4 regions of the Aromatoleum evansii genome follow, and region 1 is predicted to be linked to each of the others. Evidence: predicted binding sites of a transcription regulator. Region 1 holds the regulator's gene; each other region holds the start of a gene.
What was found. The regulator sigma-54, encoded in region 1, starts transcription at its own class of promoters, with help from an activator protein. The targets are predictions, from matches to a motif close to TGGCACGCTTNCTGCTNA.
Positions count from the first base shown of each region.

Region 2: glnA (type I glutamate--ammonia ligase) is a predicted target of sigma-54. The motif match lies at 2,025-2,042, and genes of this name have one in related genera.
Region 3: U5817_RS18685 (PEP-CTERM sorting domain-containing protein) is a predicted target of sigma-54. The motif match lies at 2,350-2,367, and genes of this name have one in related genera.
Region 4: U5817_RS05085 (polymer-forming cytoskeletal protein) is a predicted target of sigma-54. The motif match lies at 2,038-2,055, and genes of this name have one in related genera.

Region 1 covers NZ_CP141259.1:5,029,555-5,034,314, reverse strand. Annotated here, with positions in the region: gene hprK (HPr(Ser) kinase/phosphatase) at 1-733, opposite strand, end outside; gene ptsN (PTS IIA-like nitrogen regulatory protein PtsN) at 702-1,187, opposite strand; gene hpf (ribosome hibernation-promoting factor, HPF/YfiA family) at 1,324-1,650, opposite strand; gene U5817_RS23565 (RNA polymerase factor sigma-54) at 1,680-3,128, opposite strand; gene lptB (LPS export ABC transporter ATP-binding protein) at 3,150-3,872, opposite strand; gene recX (recombination regulator RecX) at 3,859-4,308, opposite strand; gene recA (recombinase RecA) at 4,326-4,760, opposite strand, start outside.
Region 2 covers NZ_CP141259.1:718,925-723,684, forward strand. Annotated here, with positions in the region: gene U5817_RS03140 (DUF4124 domain-containing protein) at 1-415, opposite strand, end outside; gene glnA (type I glutamate--ammonia ligase) at 550-1,959, opposite strand; gene U5817_RS03150 (cation diffusion facilitator family transporter) at 2,236-3,414, opposite strand; gene U5817_RS03155 (rhodanese-like domain-containing protein) at 3,475-3,927, shown strand; gene nadA (quinolinate synthase NadA) at 4,007-4,760, shown strand, end outside.
Region 3 covers NZ_CP141259.1:3,988,589-3,993,348, reverse strand. Annotated here, with positions in the region: gene U5817_RS18695 (SDR family NAD(P)-dependent oxidoreductase) at 1-489, shown strand, start outside; gene U5817_RS18690 (acyltransferase) at 529-1,185, shown strand; gene U5817_RS18685 (PEP-CTERM sorting domain-containing protein) at 1,262-2,272, opposite strand; gene U5817_RS18680 (hypothetical protein) at 2,883-4,535, shown strand; gene tnpA (IS66-like element accessory protein TnpA) at 4,708-4,760, shown strand, end outside.
Region 4 covers NZ_CP141259.1:1,130,047-1,134,806, reverse strand. Annotated here, with positions in the region: gene U5817_RS05100 (proline--tRNA ligase) at 1-206, shown strand, start outside; gene U5817_RS05095 (lytic transglycosylase domain-containing protein) at 227-871, shown strand; gene U5817_RS05090 (PilZ domain-containing protein) at 905-1,270, shown strand; gene U5817_RS05085 (polymer-forming cytoskeletal protein) at 1,334-1,978, opposite strand; gene U5817_RS05080 (HAMP domain-containing sensor histidine kinase) at 2,310-3,713, shown strand; gene U5817_RS05075 (hypothetical protein) at 3,703-4,356, shown strand; gene U5817_RS05070 (sigma 54-interacting transcriptional regulator) at 4,353-4,760, shown strand, end outside.

The DNA of each region.
Region 1 (4,760 bases):
AGGGGTCGGACTGGCCCGGCAGGCGGCGTTCCAGATGCACGATCAGGCGCAGGCGCATCTTGCGCCGGCAGGCGGTCTCGCCGAAGATCGTGCGGATGTTGAGGATGCCCAGGCCGCGCACCTCGATGAAGTCCTTGAGCATCTCCGGGCAGCGCCCTTCGAGCACGGTCGGCGCGATGCGCGAGAACTCGACGATGTCGTCGGCGACCAGCCCGTGACCGCGCGAGATCAGCTCGAGCGCGAGCTCGGACTTGCCGGCGCCCGAGCTGCCGGTGATGAACACGCCGATGCCGAGCACGTCCATGAACACGCCGTGCAGGGAGATCTTCTCGGCGAGCTCGCGCGACATGTACAGGCGCAACTGGTCGATCACGCTCGCGGAGGGCTGCGGCGTCGTGATCAGCGCGACGTCGGCGTATTCGCAGATGCCGCGCAGGATGTCGGGGATCGCGCAGCCGTCGGCGACGATGATCGCCGGCGGGCGCGCACCGATGATCTCGGTGAGGTGGTGGGCGACCTTGTCGCGCGCATGGCGCTGCGCCCACGCGAGTTCGGCCGCGCCCAGGATCTGGATGCGCGTCGGGTGGATCAGGTTGAGGTGGCCGACGAGGTCGGCTGGCCAGATGCGCTCTTCGTTGACCGAGATGACCCGGTCCAGCCGGCCGCTGACGTGCGTCAGCTCCAGCTGTTCGCGGTGCAGGTCATACAGCCGCGCGACGCTGGTCTGCCGCATGCGGGCCCCAGGAGGCGAACAGCGAATGGATCGTTGCGACGTCGGGTGCGTTCTGCAGTTGCTCGCGGAAATCGCGGTCGCTGAACATCTGTGCGAGCTCGGAGAGCAGTTGCAGGTGGGTCTCGTTGGCCTGCTCGGGCACCAGCAGCACGAACAGCATCGTGACCGGGCGGCCGTCGGGGGCGTCGAACTGCACCGGGACCGAAAGGCGCAGGAAGGCGCCGGCGGCGTCCTTCAGGCCCTTGATGCGGCCGTGGGGAATGGCGATGCCCTGGCCCAGGCCGGTCGAGCCGAGGCGTTCACGTGAAAACAGGCTGTCGAAGACGACGCTGCGGGCGATGCCCTGATTGTTCTCGAACAGGAGGCCGGCTTGTTCGAAGACGCGCTTCTTGCTGCTCGCGTCCAGATCGATGACGACGTTCGAAGGAGGCAGGAGTTCGGCGATGAGGCTCATGCGGATCACCACCTGCACGACACGGGCCGTGCCGCTGCCGATCGGGGGCGGGAGGAGGCTCGGGGTGTGCGGCAGGCGCGGGTTGAAAACGCGCGAATTATAAACACACCCCGGACCCCCGGCGTGAACTAAAGGATCACAGCTCGGTCGGTTGCTGGTGCTTCAGCGTGTCGTGGCCATGGTCGTGGTTCTTGCCCTTGTATTTGAGCACCTGGCGGTCGAGCTTGTCGGCCATGCTGTCGATCGCCGCGTACATGTCACCGTCCTCGCTCTCGACGTAGATGTCCTTGCCGCGCACGTGCAGCGTGACTTCCGCCTTCTGGCGCAGCTTCTCCACCGACAGGATCACGTTGACGCTGGTCACGTTGTCGAAGTGGCGGATGACGCGATCCAGCTTGGTGTTGACGTACTCGCGGATCGCGGGGGTGACTTCGACGTGATGTCCGGTGATGGTGAGATTCATGATGTTTCCTCGTATTGTCAGATCGTCTTTCAGATCGCTTTGCGCAGGCTGACCGGCGGGATATTGAGTGACTCGCGGTACTTCGCGATCGTCCTGCGTGCCACCACGATACCCTGCTGGCCCAACAACTCGGCAATTTTCGCGTCGGACAGGGGCTTTTTCCTGTCTTCGGCCTCCACCAGCTGGCGAATCAGCGCTCGAATCGCCGTGGAAGATGCCGCCCCACCGGTGTCGGTGGCAACGTGGCTGCCGAAAAAATACTTCAGTTCAAACACGCCGCGCGGTGTGGCCATGAACTTCTGCGTCGTGACCCGCGAGACCGTCGACTCGTGCAGCTCGAGCTGGTCCGCGATCTCCCTCAACGTCAGGGGTCGCATCGCCACATCTCCATAATCGAAGAACTGCCGCTGCTGGTCAACGATCGCCTGCGAAACCCGCAGGATGGTGTCGAAACGCTGTTGCACGTTCTTGATCAGCCAGCGTGCTTCCTGCAGCTGGCTGGTGAGTGCGCCGCCCGATCCGCGGTTCTGCTGCAGGATGCTGGCGTACAGCGAATTGATGCGCAGCTTGGGCATCGCCTCGGGGTTGAGCGTGACCGTCCAGCGGTTGCGCACCTTGCGCACGACGACGTCCGGCAGGATGTAGCGCGTCTCCTGCACCGAGTGCTGGGAGCCCGGATGCGGGTCGAGACGGCAGATCAGCGCGTGCGCGGCGCGCAGCGCGTCGTCGTCGCAGCCGGTGGCGCGCTTGATGCGCAGGAAGTTGCGCTCGGCGAGCAGGTCGAGGTGCTCGTCGACGATCTTCAGCGCGAGGTCGCGCGTCGGGCAGGAGGGCATCGCCCTGAGCTGCAGGCTCAGGCATTCCTGCGGGTTGCGCGCGCCGATGCCGGCCGGGTCGAGGTTCTGTACGTGGTGCAGCGCGATCGAGAGGTCGTCGAGGTCGTATTCGAGCTCGGGCGGCAGCAGCGGCAGCAGTTCTTCGAGCGACTGGTTGAGGTAGCCGTCCTCGTCCAGCGCCTCGATGATGAAGCGCACCAGCGCGCGGTCGCGGTCGGACAGCGGCGACAGGCTCACCTGCTGGTCGAGGTGGTCGCGCAGGCTGGTGCCGGCGGCCTGCAGTTCCTGGAAATCGGTGTCGTCGTCATCGTCGCGGTTCGAGGAGCCGCTGCTCGCGCTCGACCATTCGCCGGCTTCGTCGAAGCTTGCCGGCTCGCTCTCGCCATGCGCCTCCTCGGGGGAGGCAGGTGTTTCGGCCTGGTTGCCGGCGGCTTCGCTCGGCTCGCTCGAGCCCTGGGCCGCGCCCGGCGAAAAATCGCTGCCGTCGCCGTCCTCGCGCTCGAGCATGGGATTCTCGAGGAGGAAGCGTTCCAGCTCCTGGTTCAGCTCCAGCGTGGACAGCTGCAGCAGCTTGATCGATTGCTGCAGCTGCGGCGTCAGCGTGAGGTGCTGGGAGATCTTGAGCTGGAGGGACGGTTTCATGGCGCTTCGCCGATAGTGGGCTCAGAGGCGGAAATGCTCGCCGAGATAGACGCGGCGAACCTGTTCGTTGGCGACGATCTCGTCGGGGCGTCCGCTGGCGAGCACGCGGCCTTCGCTGATGATGTAGGCACGGTTGCAGATGCCGAGCGTCTCGCGCACGTTGTGGTCGGTGATCAGCACGCCGATGCCGCGGTCGCGCAGGAAGCGGATGATCTTCTGGATATCGAGCACGGCGATCGGGTCGACGCCGGCAAAGGGCTCGTCGAGCAGGATCAGGCGCGGGTCGGTCGCGAGCGCGCGGGCAATCTCGCAGCGGCGCCGTTCGCCGCCGGACAGCGAGACCGAGGTGTTGTCGCGCAGGTGCGCGATGCCCAGTTCCTCGAGGAGTTCCTCGAGAAGCTCGTCGACGCGTGCGCTGCCGAGGCCCCGCAGCTCCAGCACGGCGCGGATGTTCTCGGCGACGGTGAGCTTGCGGAATACGCTCATTTCCTGTGGCAGGTAGGACAGGCCGAGGCGCGCGCGCGCATGCACGGGCAGGTGCGTGAGCTCGGCGTCGTCGAGGCGGATGTCGCCGCCGTCGGCACGCACGAGGCCCACGATCATGTAGAAGCAGGTGGTCTTGCCGGCGCCGTTGGGGCCGAGCAGGCCGACCACTTCGCCGCTGCCGACCTCGAAGCCGACATCGTGGACGACGGTGCGCGCCTTGTAGCGCTTCTGCAGTCCGGCGACCTTAAGCAGACTCATCGGGGTTCTCTTTCAATATCTTGCGTATCACGTCGGTGCCGAAGCCGCGCCCCTGCAGGAATCTCGCCTGCCTGGCCCACTCGCGCGCGTCGGCCGGCGTGGCGCCGAACTTGCCGCGCCACACGGTGCGGGCGCGTTCGACGTCATCCTCGACCGCCTCGACATCGAGTGCGGCGTCTATCGTGTCGCGTCCGACGCCGCGCTGGGCGAGCTCACGGCGCAGCCGCGCGGTGCCGAAGCGGGCGGCCTTGCTGCGCACCCAGGCTTCGGCGAAGCGGTGGTCGCTGAGCAGGCCCAGTTCGGTGATGCGGTCGAGCACGTCTTCGATCTCGTCGGCGGAGCCGTGCGGGGCGAGCTTGCGGGCGAGCTCGGCGCGCGAGTGCTCGCGGCGCGCGAGGTGCCGCAACGCGCGTTCCCGCAGGCTCGTCTCCGGCATGATCCCGTGAAGGGGCGTCAGGCCGCCTCGGCAGCCGGTTGCGCGGGCTCGGCCGGCAGTTCCTTGAGGCCGACCGCGACGCGCACCTTGTTCTCGATCTCGCGCGCGAGCGCCGGATTGCCGCGCAGGAACTCGCGCGTGTTGTCCTTGCCCTGGCCGATCTTGTCGCCCTGGTAGGAGTACCAGGCGCCCGCCTTGTCGACGATCTTCTTCTCGACGCCGAGGTCGATGATCTCGCCTTCGCGCGAGATGCCCTCTCCGTAGAGAATGTCGAAGTGCGCTTCCTTGAACGGGGGCGAGACCTTGTTCTTGACGACCTTGCAGCGCGTCTCCGAGCCGACGACCTCGTCGCCCTTCTTGATCGCGCCGGTACGGCGGATGTCGAGGCGCACGGAGGCGTAGAACTTGAGCGCATTGCCGCCCGTGGTGGTCTCCGGGTTGCCGAACATCAC
Region 2 (4,760 bases), 1.1 Mb from region 1:
GGTGCAGTTCGACCGTGTCGCGCAGCGGTTGCAGGCGGGCCTGGACGACAGGCAGCCGACGCTCTGCGCCCTGGTAACGCCCTTCCTGCTCGGTGACGGCTTTCTGGGCTTCGGCAAGGGCGGCTTCCTCGGTGGCGAGCTCCTTTTCCAGCACTTGGCGCCGGGTGTCGTCGCGGGCACGCTGGGCATCGGGGGCGACGCGGGGGAAGTTCGACGGCGTCGGCTGTGCGGACGAGCGCTTGGGTGGGGAGGGAACCGAAGAGACGGCCTGGTCGTCGCTGAGCTGCTTGCAGCCGCGGCCCTGGTTGCGGTCGTTGGTGTAGGTGACGGCGCCGTTGGCGTCGACGCACTTGAAGACCTGAGCCTGGGCCAGGGGTGATGCGAGCAGAAGGAGCAGTACCGGAAGTGTTCGCATGTCCGTCGGTCGGTGAGTCTGGGATGCGTCCGGAGTGGCGGCTGGCCCTCCCGCAACGCATACGTGGGGCATTAGACCCCAGAAAAAAGGGACGGGCAATGCCCGTCCCTCTTCGACTCAGCGCAATCCGGGGATTACAGGCTGTAGTACATGTCGAATTCCACCGGGTGGGTGGTGATGCGCATGCGGTCGACTTCTTCCATCTTCAGCGCGATGTACGCATCGATGAAGTCGTTCGAGAACACGCCGCCACGGGTCAGGAATTCGCGGTCCTTGTCGAGGTACTCGAGCGCCTGGTCGAGGCTGGTGCACACGGTCGGGATCAATGCATCCTCTTCCGGCGGCAGGTCGTACAGGTTCTTGTCGGCCGGATCGCCCGGGTGGATCTTGTTCTGGATACCGTCCAGGCCGGCCATCATCAGCGCGGCGAAGCACAGGTACGGGTTGGCCAGGGGATCCGGGAAGCGCGCTTCGATGCGGCGGCCCTTCGGGTTGGCGGTGTAGGGGATGCGGATCGAGGCCGAACGGTTGCGTGCCGAGTAGGCCAGCTTGGTCGGGGCTTCGTAGTGCGGCACGAGGCGCTTGTACGAGTTGGTGCCCGGGTTGGTGATCGCGTTCAGCGCGCGAGCGTGCTTGATGATGCCGCCGATGTAGTACAGGGCGGTTTCCGACAGGCCGGCGTAGCCGTTGCCCGCGAACAGGTTCTGGCCGTCCTTCCAGATCGACTGGTGCACGTGCATGCCCGAGCCGTTGTCGCCGACGATCGGCTTCGGCATGAAGGTCGCCGTCTTGCCGTACTGGTGCGCAACGTTATGCACGATGTACTTGAGGATCTGGGTCCAGTCGGCGCGCTGGGTCAGCGTGCTGAACTTGGTGCCGATCTCGCACTGGCCGGCGTTCGCGACTTCGTGGTGATGCACTTCGACCGGCACGCCGGCGGCTTCGAGCGCGAGCACCATGGCGGCGCGCACGTCGTTCAGGCTGTCGACCGGGGGAACCGGGAAGTAGCCGCCCTTGACGCGCGGACGGTGGCCGGTGTTGCCGCCTTCGAACTTGTCGGCGGTCGACCACGCGGCTTCTTCCGAGATGATCTTGCTGTACACGCCCGACATGTCGACGGACCACTCGACGGCGTCGAAGATGAAGAATTCGGGTTCCGGGCCGAAGAAGGCGGTGTCGCCCAGGCCGGTGCTCTTCAGGTAGGCCTCGGCGCGCTTGGCGATCGAGCGCGGGTCGCGGTCATAGCCCTTGCCGTCCGACGGCTCGATGACGTCGCAGGTCAGGACGAGGGTGGTTTCGTCGAAGAACGGGTCGATGTAGGCGGTGCGTGCTTCCGGCAGGAGGATCATGTCGGAGGCCTGGATGCCCTTCCAGCCGGCCAGCGAGGAGCCGTCGAAGGGGTGGCCGTGCTCGAAGTGATCTTCCTCGAACGCCGAAACGGGCAGGCCGACGTGGTGTTCCTTGCCACGGGTATCGGTAAAGCGCAGGTCGACGAAGCGGACTTCGTTTTCCTGGATCATCTTCATGACGTCTTGAGCGTTCATATTCACTCCTGGTGAAAAGAGGCGAAAGCGGTTGTTGGTGACGGAAACTTCCGATGGAGCGGATGTAAGCAGTATCCGTGCCATGCGCAAGTTCGACGTTGTCGGGCATTGTGCCACAAGGGCGGGCGCGCGTATCGCGGACGCGCGTGTACGCGGGCGATGCGGCGGTGGTTGCGCCGGGGCGGGAGAGGCTGGGGCGTGCGCGAAGCCAGGGCGGGATGGCGGAATATCATCAGAATGCACCGAAAGTGTGCGCAATGTGCGATGCGCGCACTGTCATGGTGCAATCCTGCCCAGAATGGTGATGGTGCGGTAGTGCGGACGTTCGGCGAGCAGCGTGTCGATGCGCAGGCGCAGCTCGTCGCGGGGGATGCCGTCGAGGTCGGTCGCGCCGAGGATCACCTCGGCCTCGATACGGTCGCCGAGGTAGTGGATCAGCACGCGCGGAGGTGTCGCGAGCGGGCGGTCGAAAAGGGTTTCGAGGGTATGCACGATTTCGGTGCGTTCGGGCAGCGGCGCGAGCCCGGTGCCCTGCATCGCCGCATCGTTCTCGGCATCCACATGCACCAGGACCTCCCGCACTTCGGGGTGTGCGGCGCGCACGCGGAAGTACACGGTGTCGGATATCTGGTGCCCTTCGGACACGGTGATGCGCGGGTCGACCTGGATGTGGGCGTCGCACAGCACGCGGTCGGCCATGCGGCGGGTGCGCAGGTCGTGCAGGCCGATGACGCCCGGGGTTGCACGGATGGTGTCGCGGATGCGTGCCACGTCCTGCTCCGACAGGCCGGTGTCGATGAGTTCGCGCACGGCCTTCCATCCGAGTCTCACTCCCATGTGCAGGATCAGGAAGCCGACGACCGCGGCCGCGAGTGGTTCGAGAAATGGGTAGCCGGCCAGGCCGCCGCCGATGCCTGCGGCGACGACCAGCGAGGACGCAGCGTCCGAGCGCGCGTGCCAGGCGTTGGCTTCGAGCACCGGCGCCTTCAGCCGCCGGCTCGCGGTGAGGGTGTAGCGGAACAGGAGCTCCTTCGCGACGAGGGTCGCGAGCGCCATGCCGAGTGCGGCCGGGTGCAGTGGCAGGGCCGCGTCCATGTGCTGAAGGCGCAGGCCCGAACTCCACAGGAAGCCCATGCCCACGCCGGCGAGCACGAGCCCGAGGAGCAGCGAGACGGCCGTCTCGATGCGCCCGTGGCCGTAGGGGTGGTCGCGGTCGGCCGGTTCGGCGCCGCGTCGCCCGGCCATCAGCACGAGGAGATCGGTGAACAGGTCGGACAGCGTGTGCGCGGAGTCGGCGACGAGACTGAAGGCGTTGGCGAACAGTCCGACCGCGATCTGGCCGATGGTTAGCGCGGTGTTCGTGGCGATCGCGACGAGCGCGACGCGCTGGATGCCGCGGCTGCGTGCCTCGTCGGGGGGGCTTCCGCGCGACTTGCCTGATGTCGGGTGGTCCATGGCGCCAGCGGTATGGGTATACTCAGGTTCCGATCGAGCAATTCTATCCGGATGGATGCAATGGGAAAGTTGACCGACCTGCTCCGCCTCGCCCAGCAGCGTGCGCAGGAGATGAAGCTCCCGTACGCGGGCGCGTTCACCCCGGCCGAGGCCTGCGAGGTGTGGCGGCTCGCGCCCGGCGCGAAGCTGGTCGACGTGCGTACGCGTGCCGAATGGGACTGGGTCGGTCGCGTGCCCGGTGCGGTCGAGATCGAGTGGATGAGCTATCCGGGCAATGTGCCCAACGCGCACTTCCTCGCGCAGTTCAAGCGCGAGGTCGACCCCGAGGCGCTGGTGATGTTCCTGTGCCGTTCGGGGGCGCGCTCGGACAAGGCGGCGCGCGCCGCGACCGAGGCCGGTTACCAGAGCTGCTACAACGTGCTCGAGGGATTCGAGGGCGACCGCGATGCGAACGGCCAGCGCAACCGCATCGGCGGCTGGCGCCACGCCGGGCTGCCCTGGCAGCAGGGCTGAACGCGCCCGTTCGCCCGTTTGAACCGCCGGCACGCTGCCGGTTTGATTGATGATTCTTGCGACAGAAATACCGAAGACGATGCAGACCGCGACCATCAGTTTCGACCGTTTCAATGCCTTGCGCGACGACGAGGCCCAGGAGCGCATTCGTGCCGCACGTGCCCGCCTGGGCGAGCGCGCCGTGCTGCTGTGCCATCACTACCAGCGTGCCGACGTGTACCAGCACGCCGACCTCACCGGCGACTCGCTGAAGCTGTCGCGGCTCGCCTCGCAGACCGACGCCGAATTCATCGTGTTCTGCGGCGTGCATTTCATGGCCGAGGTGGCCGACATCATGTCGCAGCCGCACCAGAAGGCCATCCTGCCCGACCTCGCGGCCGGCTGCTCGATGGCGGACATGGCGAACCTCGCCAAGGTGGAGCGCTGCTGGCGCGAGTTGCGCGAAGTGCTCGGCACGCCGGACACGCTCATCACGCCGGTGACCTACATCAACTCGGCGGCCGACCTGAAGGCCTTCTGCGGCGAGCACGGCGGCATCGTGTGCACCTCGACGAACGCGCCGGTGATCCTCGACTGGGCCTTCGCGCAGCGCGAGAAGGTGCTGTTCTTCCCCGACCAGCATCTGGGGCGCTGGACCGGCTACAAGAAGGGCATCCCGCTGGAGCAGATGGTGGTGTGGGATCCCGACCTGGAATACGGCGGCCTCACGCCGGAGCAGATCCGCAATGCGAAGATCCTGCTGTGGAAGGGGCACTGCTCGGTGCACCAGATGTTCCAGGAAAGCCATATCCGCCGCTGGCGCATGCAGCATCCCGAGGGCCTGGTGATCTCGC
Region 3 (4,760 bases), 1.0 Mb from region 1:
GCTTCGCCCGAGAGGTATCAGGTGATGCTGCAGACGAATGTCGCCAGCCTCGTCGGACTCACTCAGGGTTTCCTTTCCGACCTGGAGCGGGGCGCGCCAAGTGCTGTAGTCAACCTGGCCTCTGCAGCTGCCTATCAGCCGGTGCCCTACATGGCAGTGTATGCGGCGTCAAAGGCCTTCGTGATGAGCTTTAGTCTGGCTTTATATGCGGAATGGCTTGCCCGCGGCGTTCTGGTTCAGACGCTTGTGCCCGGAGCGACAGAAAGCGAATTCGATCAAGTAGCGGGTGCCTATGCCAGTGCGATTACATCCCGTGGAACGCCAAGGGCGGTAGTGCGCGACTCGCTACTTGCCCTCGAACGGGGATCTCCCGTTGCGTTGAATGCACGGGGAATCTTCAAGCAGCGATTCTTCGCGGGTCTGTTTCCGCCGAAATTCGTCGTTGCGGAAGTCGCAAAGATGTTTAGACCACCGACCGAAAGGTCCTGACACCGGGTTTTCCGAAAAATCTCCAGTCCGGAGACTCCCATGCGCAAGATTTCGCTTGCCCAGACGCTGTGCTTTTTAGCTCTGTTATCGATCGCCTGCGCCCTCGGTATTGCCTCGGCGGCACTTCTTTTCGGCCACCTGCCGTTCGGGGATTTTCGTGGCGTCGTGATGGTGGTAGCAGGTGCGGCCCTGATCTATGCGTGGGCGATAGCGATCAATCGCGCTTTCCTGTGGATCTTCCCTCTCCGTGGAGGCTACATCTCTCCCGGTTCCAGTGAGGAATTCCGCTATCACGTGTATTTGCTTTTTTATCTCGTTTTGTTCCAGTCTCTTACGCGCAGCCTGGCAATTCCCGTTCCGCTCATGCGCGTGGTCTATCTCGCTTTGGGCGCGAAGCTCGGGAAGAACAGTTACAGTGCCGGGGTCATCCTCGATCCGCCGCTCACGGTAGTGGGCGACAACTGCATCATTGGTCACGATGCAGTCCTGTTCTGTCATGCGGTGGAAGGGGCGGATCTGGCGCTCGCGCCGATCACGATCGGGAACAACGTAACCATTGGTGCAAAGGCGGTCGTCCAGCCAGGCGTGATCATCGAGGACGACGCAATCGTTGCCGTGAACGCTGTTGTCAAGAAAGGAACGCATATACGGCGCGGCGAACGCTGGGGCGGAATTCCTGCCCGTCCCATTCACTGATGCCGCAAAAGAGGAGGGGGAACTCGCGTTCCCCCTAATTGGTTGCCTGCCGGGCGAGGCAACTTTGGATGACGGCTTAGGCGGCTGAGCGTGCGCGCCGACGCATGAAGCCAAGAGCGCCAAGGGCGACGCCGATCAGTGCCAAGCTGCCCGGTTCCGGCACGGCCTGACGTTCGAAGGAGCTGTTCGCGTCGGCCTGGAACTGGAAGTTCAGATCATCGTCGTTTTGAAGGCAACCGTTGCAGTCGCCGATGTTGGCCAGCGTTCCGCCATCGGCGAGACCGTCGATCGAGAACTCGGCGGACGGGTCGATCTGCTGGAACGGCGTGATCAGCGACGAATTGATTGCGGTCGTGATGATCATGTTCAACAGGTTCATATCGGTGAAATAGTTGCTGTCCACAAAGGTGACCAGCCACGACAGGTTGGTCGCTCCGGTTCCGACAATCGTTTGTGTGTTGTTATAGTCGTCATCGTCGAAATTATCGAAGAGTGCGGTGTCCGGTGCGTCGGGAACGCCGTCGCCGTTCGTGTCGACAAGCGGCGCGCTGAAATTCGAGCCTGAAATCGAAAGTAATGTTCCGGCGAGGATGATATTGTCATCAGCCGTTCCGACGATGCCGTCTAGTCCGGCGCCGCTCGCGAAACCCGTGCCGTCAACATTGGTGCCGGAATCGGTCATCGCATACACATAGAAGAAGCTGCCGCTTTGATCGGGCGCCATCGTGAAGGACAGCGATCCATCGGTCTCATCCACCTGCACTATCTCAGTCAAACCCGCGACGACCGTAAAGTAGAACCCGTCATCGCCGTTGCTGAACAGGGAGTCTCCGTTGTCATCGTTGACATCGGCAAGGTTTGCCTGATATAGAAGCGTGATTTCCTGGTCGTCGGCAAGGCCGCCGGAAGGGTTGCCGACGATCGCTAACGCATTGCCCGGTCCCCAGTCGAGAGACATTGCGCCCGTGAGATTGGTGACTGCTCCCCCGCCGCCACTCGGGTCAAAGCTGAAGGATTCAGCCTGCGCTTGCGCAAGGCCCGCCGCCGCACTGAGCACAGCTGCCGCCAGTAATTTTTTCACCCGCATGATCGTTCTCCCGGTGTGCTGCCAAGGTGGTTCAACGGTATCGAAGCCGGTGCTGCCACGATGTCCCTGAGCGACTTAAAGCAGAAGCCATGCCATCGATTGAAAAAAAAATAAAAAACAACGAATTACGTGGCCGTGGATGTTTTCGAGATGGGCTGCGCAAGCTGGGGTGTAAAAATTCCCGACGTCGCCGGTTGGTGGCTCGAACGCGTTGCCGGGCACTCCGAGATGAGCCGAGGCGGAGTTCATCGTCTCGGGACACGCTTGTTGGAGCAAATTTCAGGCGATTTTGATCTCGTTTTGGGAAAAGGCCGGGTTGGGAGAAAACTGTTGTCGGGCGTGACTGGTTGCACGGATAGACGAATGTTGTAAGTGGATAGATGTGACTTATCTCCGCGACAGATGGGAGTATATCGTTCGGATTTTTTTACATTTTGCGATGGCAAAGTCCCTTGCGCGAGCACTGCGTAGGTGAAAGTTGCTGTTATTTAACAGATTTTTGATGAGTGGCGTGTTTCGTGCTTGTGTGATGGTGTCCCCTGGGGCTCAGAAGCCTTTGACGTTTGCGACCAAGGGGGTGTCCAAATGTACCCGCGTTCGGGAGACCATCATGAAGCCCAGAAAATCATTTACTCGGACCGCGCTAGCGCTGGCTGTTTCGTCGCTGGCGGTGCCGGTCCTTGCTGCAGAGACAATACAGTTCGACCCGGATGGTCCTGGCGTGCGGACTCCGATATCGGTTCTGGCGTTCGACTGGACGCAGAACAGTGCCCTTGCCGTTGGGGGGAATCCATCCGGTGGGTTGATGGCGGGAGATGTTGTGCATCTGCTGGCGCACGCAAAGCTGGCGAAGCTGATCAATTCAAACGGTGTGGGAATCTCTCTCCCGTCCGGTGTGGAGATTACCTTCGTAGCAGGATTTGCCGAGAGCGTAACGGCGCCCGCACAACCAGGAGCAGGGCCGGCCGGGTTCCAGTTTGACAGTGGTTCGCAGTTGCCCAACTTCTTCGAGATGTGGGTGAGCACACCTGATCATAATGCCTTGGCCGGCACGGGCTATAACAACGGCAAGCGCATTCTTTCAGGCGTCGTGACCAGTTCGATCGGGAACTATTCAGGTGGTCTGCCGATACAGGCCCTTGATCTCTTCGGTACGAACAATTACCCGGGTATCTCCACAATCACTGGCGTGGGCAGCACTCAGTTGTCCGGAGTTATCACCAGTGCCGACGAAGACTACTTCCCTGGCCTGACGCCAACGCAACTAGCCAACCTGAAGGTCTTCTTCAATACGTCGACGGTGACGCCTTACCGGCAGATCAATCCGTCGGCGAAGTTCGTTGGTGACGGTGCAGAACTTGATCTCAATCTGGTCCCGCCGGCATTTGTCGGTCCGGTACCAAACGTCCTGGCGAATATAGGCACGACAAACGGCGGACCGCACGGCGTTCGCGATGGCGATCCGTCGAACGACCTCAACTTCGAGTTGCAGGCAGACTCGAACCAGTCGTTCGAGCCGGGCGTTGAAATTCCGGGGTCTTGCCGTGTAACTTATGGTGGCAACGACAAAAATGGCAACATCGACTTGAAAAAGTTCGGTGAAATCTGCTCGCGAGACAAGGGTAACGTCGTAAGCTGCTACACGTTCGGGGGCCAGGTCGGTGCGCCGACGACCAATCCGAACCAAGGTGGGCCGTTTGGGGAGCATACGCATCACCAAGTCCAAGGAGATGCGGGCGATTTTGTGTTCCGGGCAGGTACTCATAGCGCGCCGGAGAATACCCGGATCGATGCGGTGGCATGCAAGGATCCAGGGGCTATCCAACCTGCGGCGGCAAATGCCAGTTTCAAGCAGATCGATTTTGAAGGAACGGGTTCGTTCAGAACGCTTAGCGCCCAAGCGAAGGAGTACCTCGAGGCTAAAGGTGGCACTGATATCGAAACTGACAACGTAAGCGATGCGCGCTACTACTTCCGGGTTGACATGGTGGATACGGGTGAGCCGGGAAGTGGCGCAAAGGAACCGGATAAGCAGGATTGTCAGGACTTCCTCGATGCGGACCAGAACTTCCCGCTTGCTACGCCGGATCCGAGGTATCTTGAGGCTGACGGTGGATTTGCGGAGAGTGGTGCGTCGTGCGCGGACGTGTATCAGTTCTTCATCTGCCCGACTGAGGCGTCCTGCGAGGAGGACGAGGCGATGTACGCCGTTCGTGGTTATCTGACCGGTGGCAACATTCAGCTTCACAAGGTGGTCAAGTAAGCAGGCTCTATCGCAGGAGGTTCGAAACTTCGTGTTTGATGTTGGAAGTGCGCCCGAAAGGGCGCACTTTTTTCCGCGATGTAAGCGGCTGGGCGTAAGCGGCTGGGCAACCCATCTTCCGTTTGATCCGCGCCGATAAGAGCATCGTGTCCATTTCGTTTTTGGTGGACACATGAACACTTTGATCCAGCCGGCCGCTGCGGCCCGGCGCACACGGCGGCGCCA
Region 4 (4,760 bases), 1.5 Mb from region 1:
ATGCGATCCTCGACGATCGCGACGAGCGTCCGGGCGTGATGTTCGCCGACTGGGAGCTGATCGGCGTGCCGCATCGCGTGGTGATCGGCGAACGTGGTCTGAAGGAGGGCCTGGCCGAGTACCAGGGCCGGCGCGATGCCGAGGCGACCAAGGTGGCTATCGGTGACCTGGCGGGGTTCGTTGCCGCAAAGCTGCGGGGCGAATGACTTTCGGCTATAACGGACGCATGACGAGCACGCTCCGACTGCTGCTGCGCACTGCCCTGACGGCCACACTCGCCGTCAGCGGCCTCGCATCGGCCGGCAACCAGCTGTACGAACCGATGGCCGCGAGCGTGCGGGCGGCGCTGCACGCGGCGGTAAGCGACGCGGGAGCGCCGGAGCTACTGATCGCGGACGCGGGCGAGCGTGCCCGCTGGCTGGGCGAGATGTCGCAGCGCCTGGCGAAGCGCATCCCGGATCGCATCTATCGGGAGGATCTGCTGACCTCGGTGCATTACGAGGCGACCCGCGCGGGGCTCGATCCGCAGCTCGTGCTCGGCCTGATCCAGGTCGAGAGCGGCTTTCGCAAGTACGCGGTGTCGAGCGCCGGGGCGCGCGGCTACATGCAGGTGATGCCGTTCTGGGTGAAACTGATCGGCGGAGCCGACGACAATCTGTTTCACCTGCGCACGAACCTGCGCTACGGCTGCACGATCCTGCGCCACTACCTCGACATCGAGAAGGGTGACCTGTACCGCGCGCTCGGGCGCTACAACGGCAGCCTCGGCCGGCCCGAGTACCCGAACATGGTGCGCGCGGCATGGGAACGTCACTGGAGCTATCAGCCGCTGACGCTCGCGGTGACGGAGGCTCGCGGCCAGGCAAACTGAGCCGTCCAATCTTCAGACGCGGGAACCGACGACATGGAACACCGACTGTTTCGCCGCCGATCGATCTCGATTTCGTTTCGCGTGTACGACGCCGAGACGGGGAAATTCATCGGTCGCATCGGCGACATCAGCAAGGGCGGCCTGCTCGTGTACGGCCCGAGCCAGCTGCTGACGGGCCAGCTGTACCGCCTGCGCATCGACCTGCCCGACGATCACGGCAAGGCACGCAGCGTGGTGTTGCCGGCCAAGGCGATGTGGTCGGGCTTCGACACCAATCCCGAGTTCTGCAGCACGGGCTTCCGCCTGTTCGAGCTCGACCGCCCGGAAAACGAGACAGCCCTGAAAACGATGCTGTCGCGCTTCACGGTCGGCTTCGAGGACGAAGACGACGACAGCTGAAGGATCGCAGGCAGCCGGCCTCGTCGGAGGGCGGCTGCCGCTTGCCTGAGCGCGGGGAGCCCGTCAGGCGCCGACGGCGACCTTCACGCCGGGCTCGTCGCGCCCGACCGCGCGCACGGTTTCGCGCCCGCCATCCTTGGCGTCCTTCGCGTTGGCCAGCGACTGGACGTCGCCGGAGATCTCGCCGCCTTCCTCGATCAGGATCTTGCCGTAGCGGATCTTGCCGCTGACCCGGCCGGTCGAGTGGATGATCAGCTGGCTGCGGGCGGTCAGCTCGCCTTCGAAGCGGCCGCGCACCTCAGCGACGTCGATGCCGACGGTGCCCGCGAACGAGCCGTTTTCGGCGATACGAATCACGCGGCTGTCCATCGTCGCCTCGACCCGACCTTCGACCACCAGGGTGTCGCAGTCGAGGATCTCGGCGCCCTTCAGCTTGACGTCCGGCCCGACGATGAGGCGGCTGCCGGTGTCCTGGGCGTTGTCGTCGATCGCTGCGGCGGCGGGGCTGGCCGAGACCGGCGCCTTGTCCTCAGCGACCGGAGAGGAGTCGCTGGACGAGGCCGGCAGTTCGGTCGAACTGCGCGACAGGCTTGCACCGGAGGACGCCGCCCCCGAGGTCAGACTGCCCGAGGGCGACCGCATGGTGCCGTTGTTACGCGAAGCCGGGGTGTCTGGAGCCTTGGGGAACAGGGCGGGTTTGTTGAACATGGTCTCTCCTTGAATCCATAACGTTTCCGGGTCGACGATCATCGCCCCCGTGGTTCGCCTAAGCAGCTGCCGTGCCATGAATCCAAGGTCATGAATTTAATGAAGTTATTCCCGGGAAACGGAATCTCGCGCCGAACAAGCACAGATTCTGTCGCCTGGCGGCGACACAACTTGCGTCATTAATCGTCATCCATCTGTTTTTGTTGTTTTTTTTGATGTCGCCTGGAGGCGACACTGAAATCGTCCGGAAACACTGCCTTGCACTTGCTTACGACGCGGGCGCGCGGGCGCAACCTAAACTGTCGCGCTGGTTTACGAAGATCCTCCAGCCATGTCGCGCCTGTCCTTCAGTCACTCGCTGCTTGCCAGCTTCCTGCTCGTTGCGGCGATCCTGGGCGCCACCGCGCTGGGGGGGCTGATCACGCTGGAGGAGTTCGCGTCACGACACCGCGAGAGCGTGGGCGATGCGCTGAAGTACTCCAGCGCGGTGCAGCAGTTGGGCGAACGCAGCGTGGACATGGAGCGCAGTGCGCGCCAGTTCCTCGTCCTGAGGGATCCGTTGCTGCGCGACCGCTTCGAGCTGGCGCGCCGGGAATCGCTGGCGGCGCTGCAGACGATCGCCGCGCTGCGTGCGCCGAGCGTGAGTGCGCTGGTCGAGGAATGGCAGGCTGCCGCCGACGCGGCCGGCGCGAGCCTCGCCGAAGACGCTCCCGCGGAATCGGCCGTCGCCGCGCTGGGCCGTGTGCCGCCGCTCAACGAGCAGCTCGCCGGAGAGGTGCAGGCGCAGCTCGGCCACCAGAGCCAGGCCCTGCTCGAGCAACTCGATGCGAACCGCGGCAGGCTGGCCTGGCACGTGCTCGCCGCCATCATCGCGGCCTGCACCTTCGCGGCGCTCACGGGCTGGTGGCTGCTGCGCCCGATCAACCGCCTCGAGGCCGCGATCGAGGCACTGGGCGAGAGCCGCTTCGACGAGCAGGTAGCGATTCCCGGCCCCGCCGACCTGCGCCGCGTCGGACGCCGCCTGGACTGGTTGCGCCTGCGGCTCGCGGATCTCGAGGCAAACCGCAATCGCGTGCTGCGGCATGTGTCGCATGAGCTGAAGACGCCGCTGGCTTCCCTGCGCGAAGGGATTGCATTGCTGGAGGACGGCGTGGTCGGGGAGCTGAGCGGCGAACAGCGCGAGGTGGTGGCGATCCTGCAGCACAACACGCACGCGCTGCAGGAACGAATCGAGGATCTGCTCGGTTATAACGCCGCGGTGTTCCATGCACGCAACCTGCGCCGCCGTCCGGTGCAGTTGCGCGCACTGGCAGAGTCCGTGATCGCGGAGCAGCAGCTGCCGATCCAGACGCGCAATCTCCGGGTCGTGCTGCATGGAGATCCGCCGCCGTTCAGCGCCGACCCCGACAAATTGCGCATCGTGCTGGCGAATCTGCTGGCAAACGCGGTGTCCTTCAGTCCGCGCGACGGCGAGATCCGCCTGACGCTGAGCACGCCCCCGGGCTGGGTGCGCATCGACTGCCTCGACCAGGGACCGGGCGCCGCTGCCGAGGAGGTCGAGCGCATCTTCGACCCTTTCTTCCAGGGCTCGCGCCAGCCCGAGGAACCGCGGCATGGCAGCGGCCTCGGCTTGTCGATCGTGCGCGAGTTCGTCGTCGCCCACGGCGGACGCGTGGGACTGCAACCGTCCGCCCGAGGCGCCTATTTCAGGATCGAACTTCCGAATGAGAGCTGATTCCGCCCACGAGCAGCCGCGCTGCGGCCCCGCCGCGTGGCGCTGCAAACGCAGAGCCCTTGCCTGTGTTGCGCTGGCGTTTGCAGCGGCCCTGGCCGGCTGCGCGAACGTGCGCAGCGCAACGGCGGAGTTGCCCGCCTTGCCGCAGATGCCGCCACTGCTGAGCAACGGCAGTGCGCCGGTGCGCAGCGCCCTCGCCTACCATGAATCGATTCGCGGCATGAATGCTGCGGACCTCGCACGCGAACGCTCGGCCCTGGCCGGCGCGGGCAATGCCCCGCTCACGCAGATGAAGCAGGCGATGCTGCTGAGCCATCCGCAGGGAAACAACAATCTTCAACGTGCGCAGTCCTTGCTGGAGGCGATCAACGGATCGGAGAAATCGGACGCGGTGGCGCTGCAGCCCCTCGCCCGCCTGCTGGCGGAGCAATTGCAGGAACGCGTGCGCCTCGACAACACCGCCGAACGCCTTACGCAGCAGCTCGAACGAACGGGGCAGCAGCTCAAGGACGCCCAGAAACAGAGCGAACAACTGCAGGAGAAGCTCGACGCATTGACCGAAATCGAACGCACGCTGCCGGCGCGCCCGTCCGCGCCGACGCCGCCGCTGCCGTCATCGCGGGAAAAGAGAAGCGAGAAATGAGGATGAACCCTTCCACGGCAGGTGAAGCCCGGACAGCGCCGGAAGGCGCCCATCTGCTGGTCGTCGACGACGACGCCGACCTGCTGCGGCTGCTGTCGATGCGCCTGCGCGCGAGCGGGTATCGCGTCAGCACGGCCGGAAGTGCCGAGGCTGCGCTGGCCTGCCTGGCAGTGGAACGCTTCGGCCTGGTGTTGAGCGACGTGCGCCTGCCCGACCGCGACGGGCTGGTGCTGTTCGAGGAGATCCGCCAGACCTGGCCGGCGCTGCCGGTGATCCTGCTGACCGCCCACGGCACCATCCCGGATGCGGTGGAGGCGACCTCGCGCGGGGTGTTCGGCTATCTGACCAAGCCGTTCGACAGCAAGGCGCTGCTCGGCAAGATCGCGCAGGCGCTGCAGATCGGC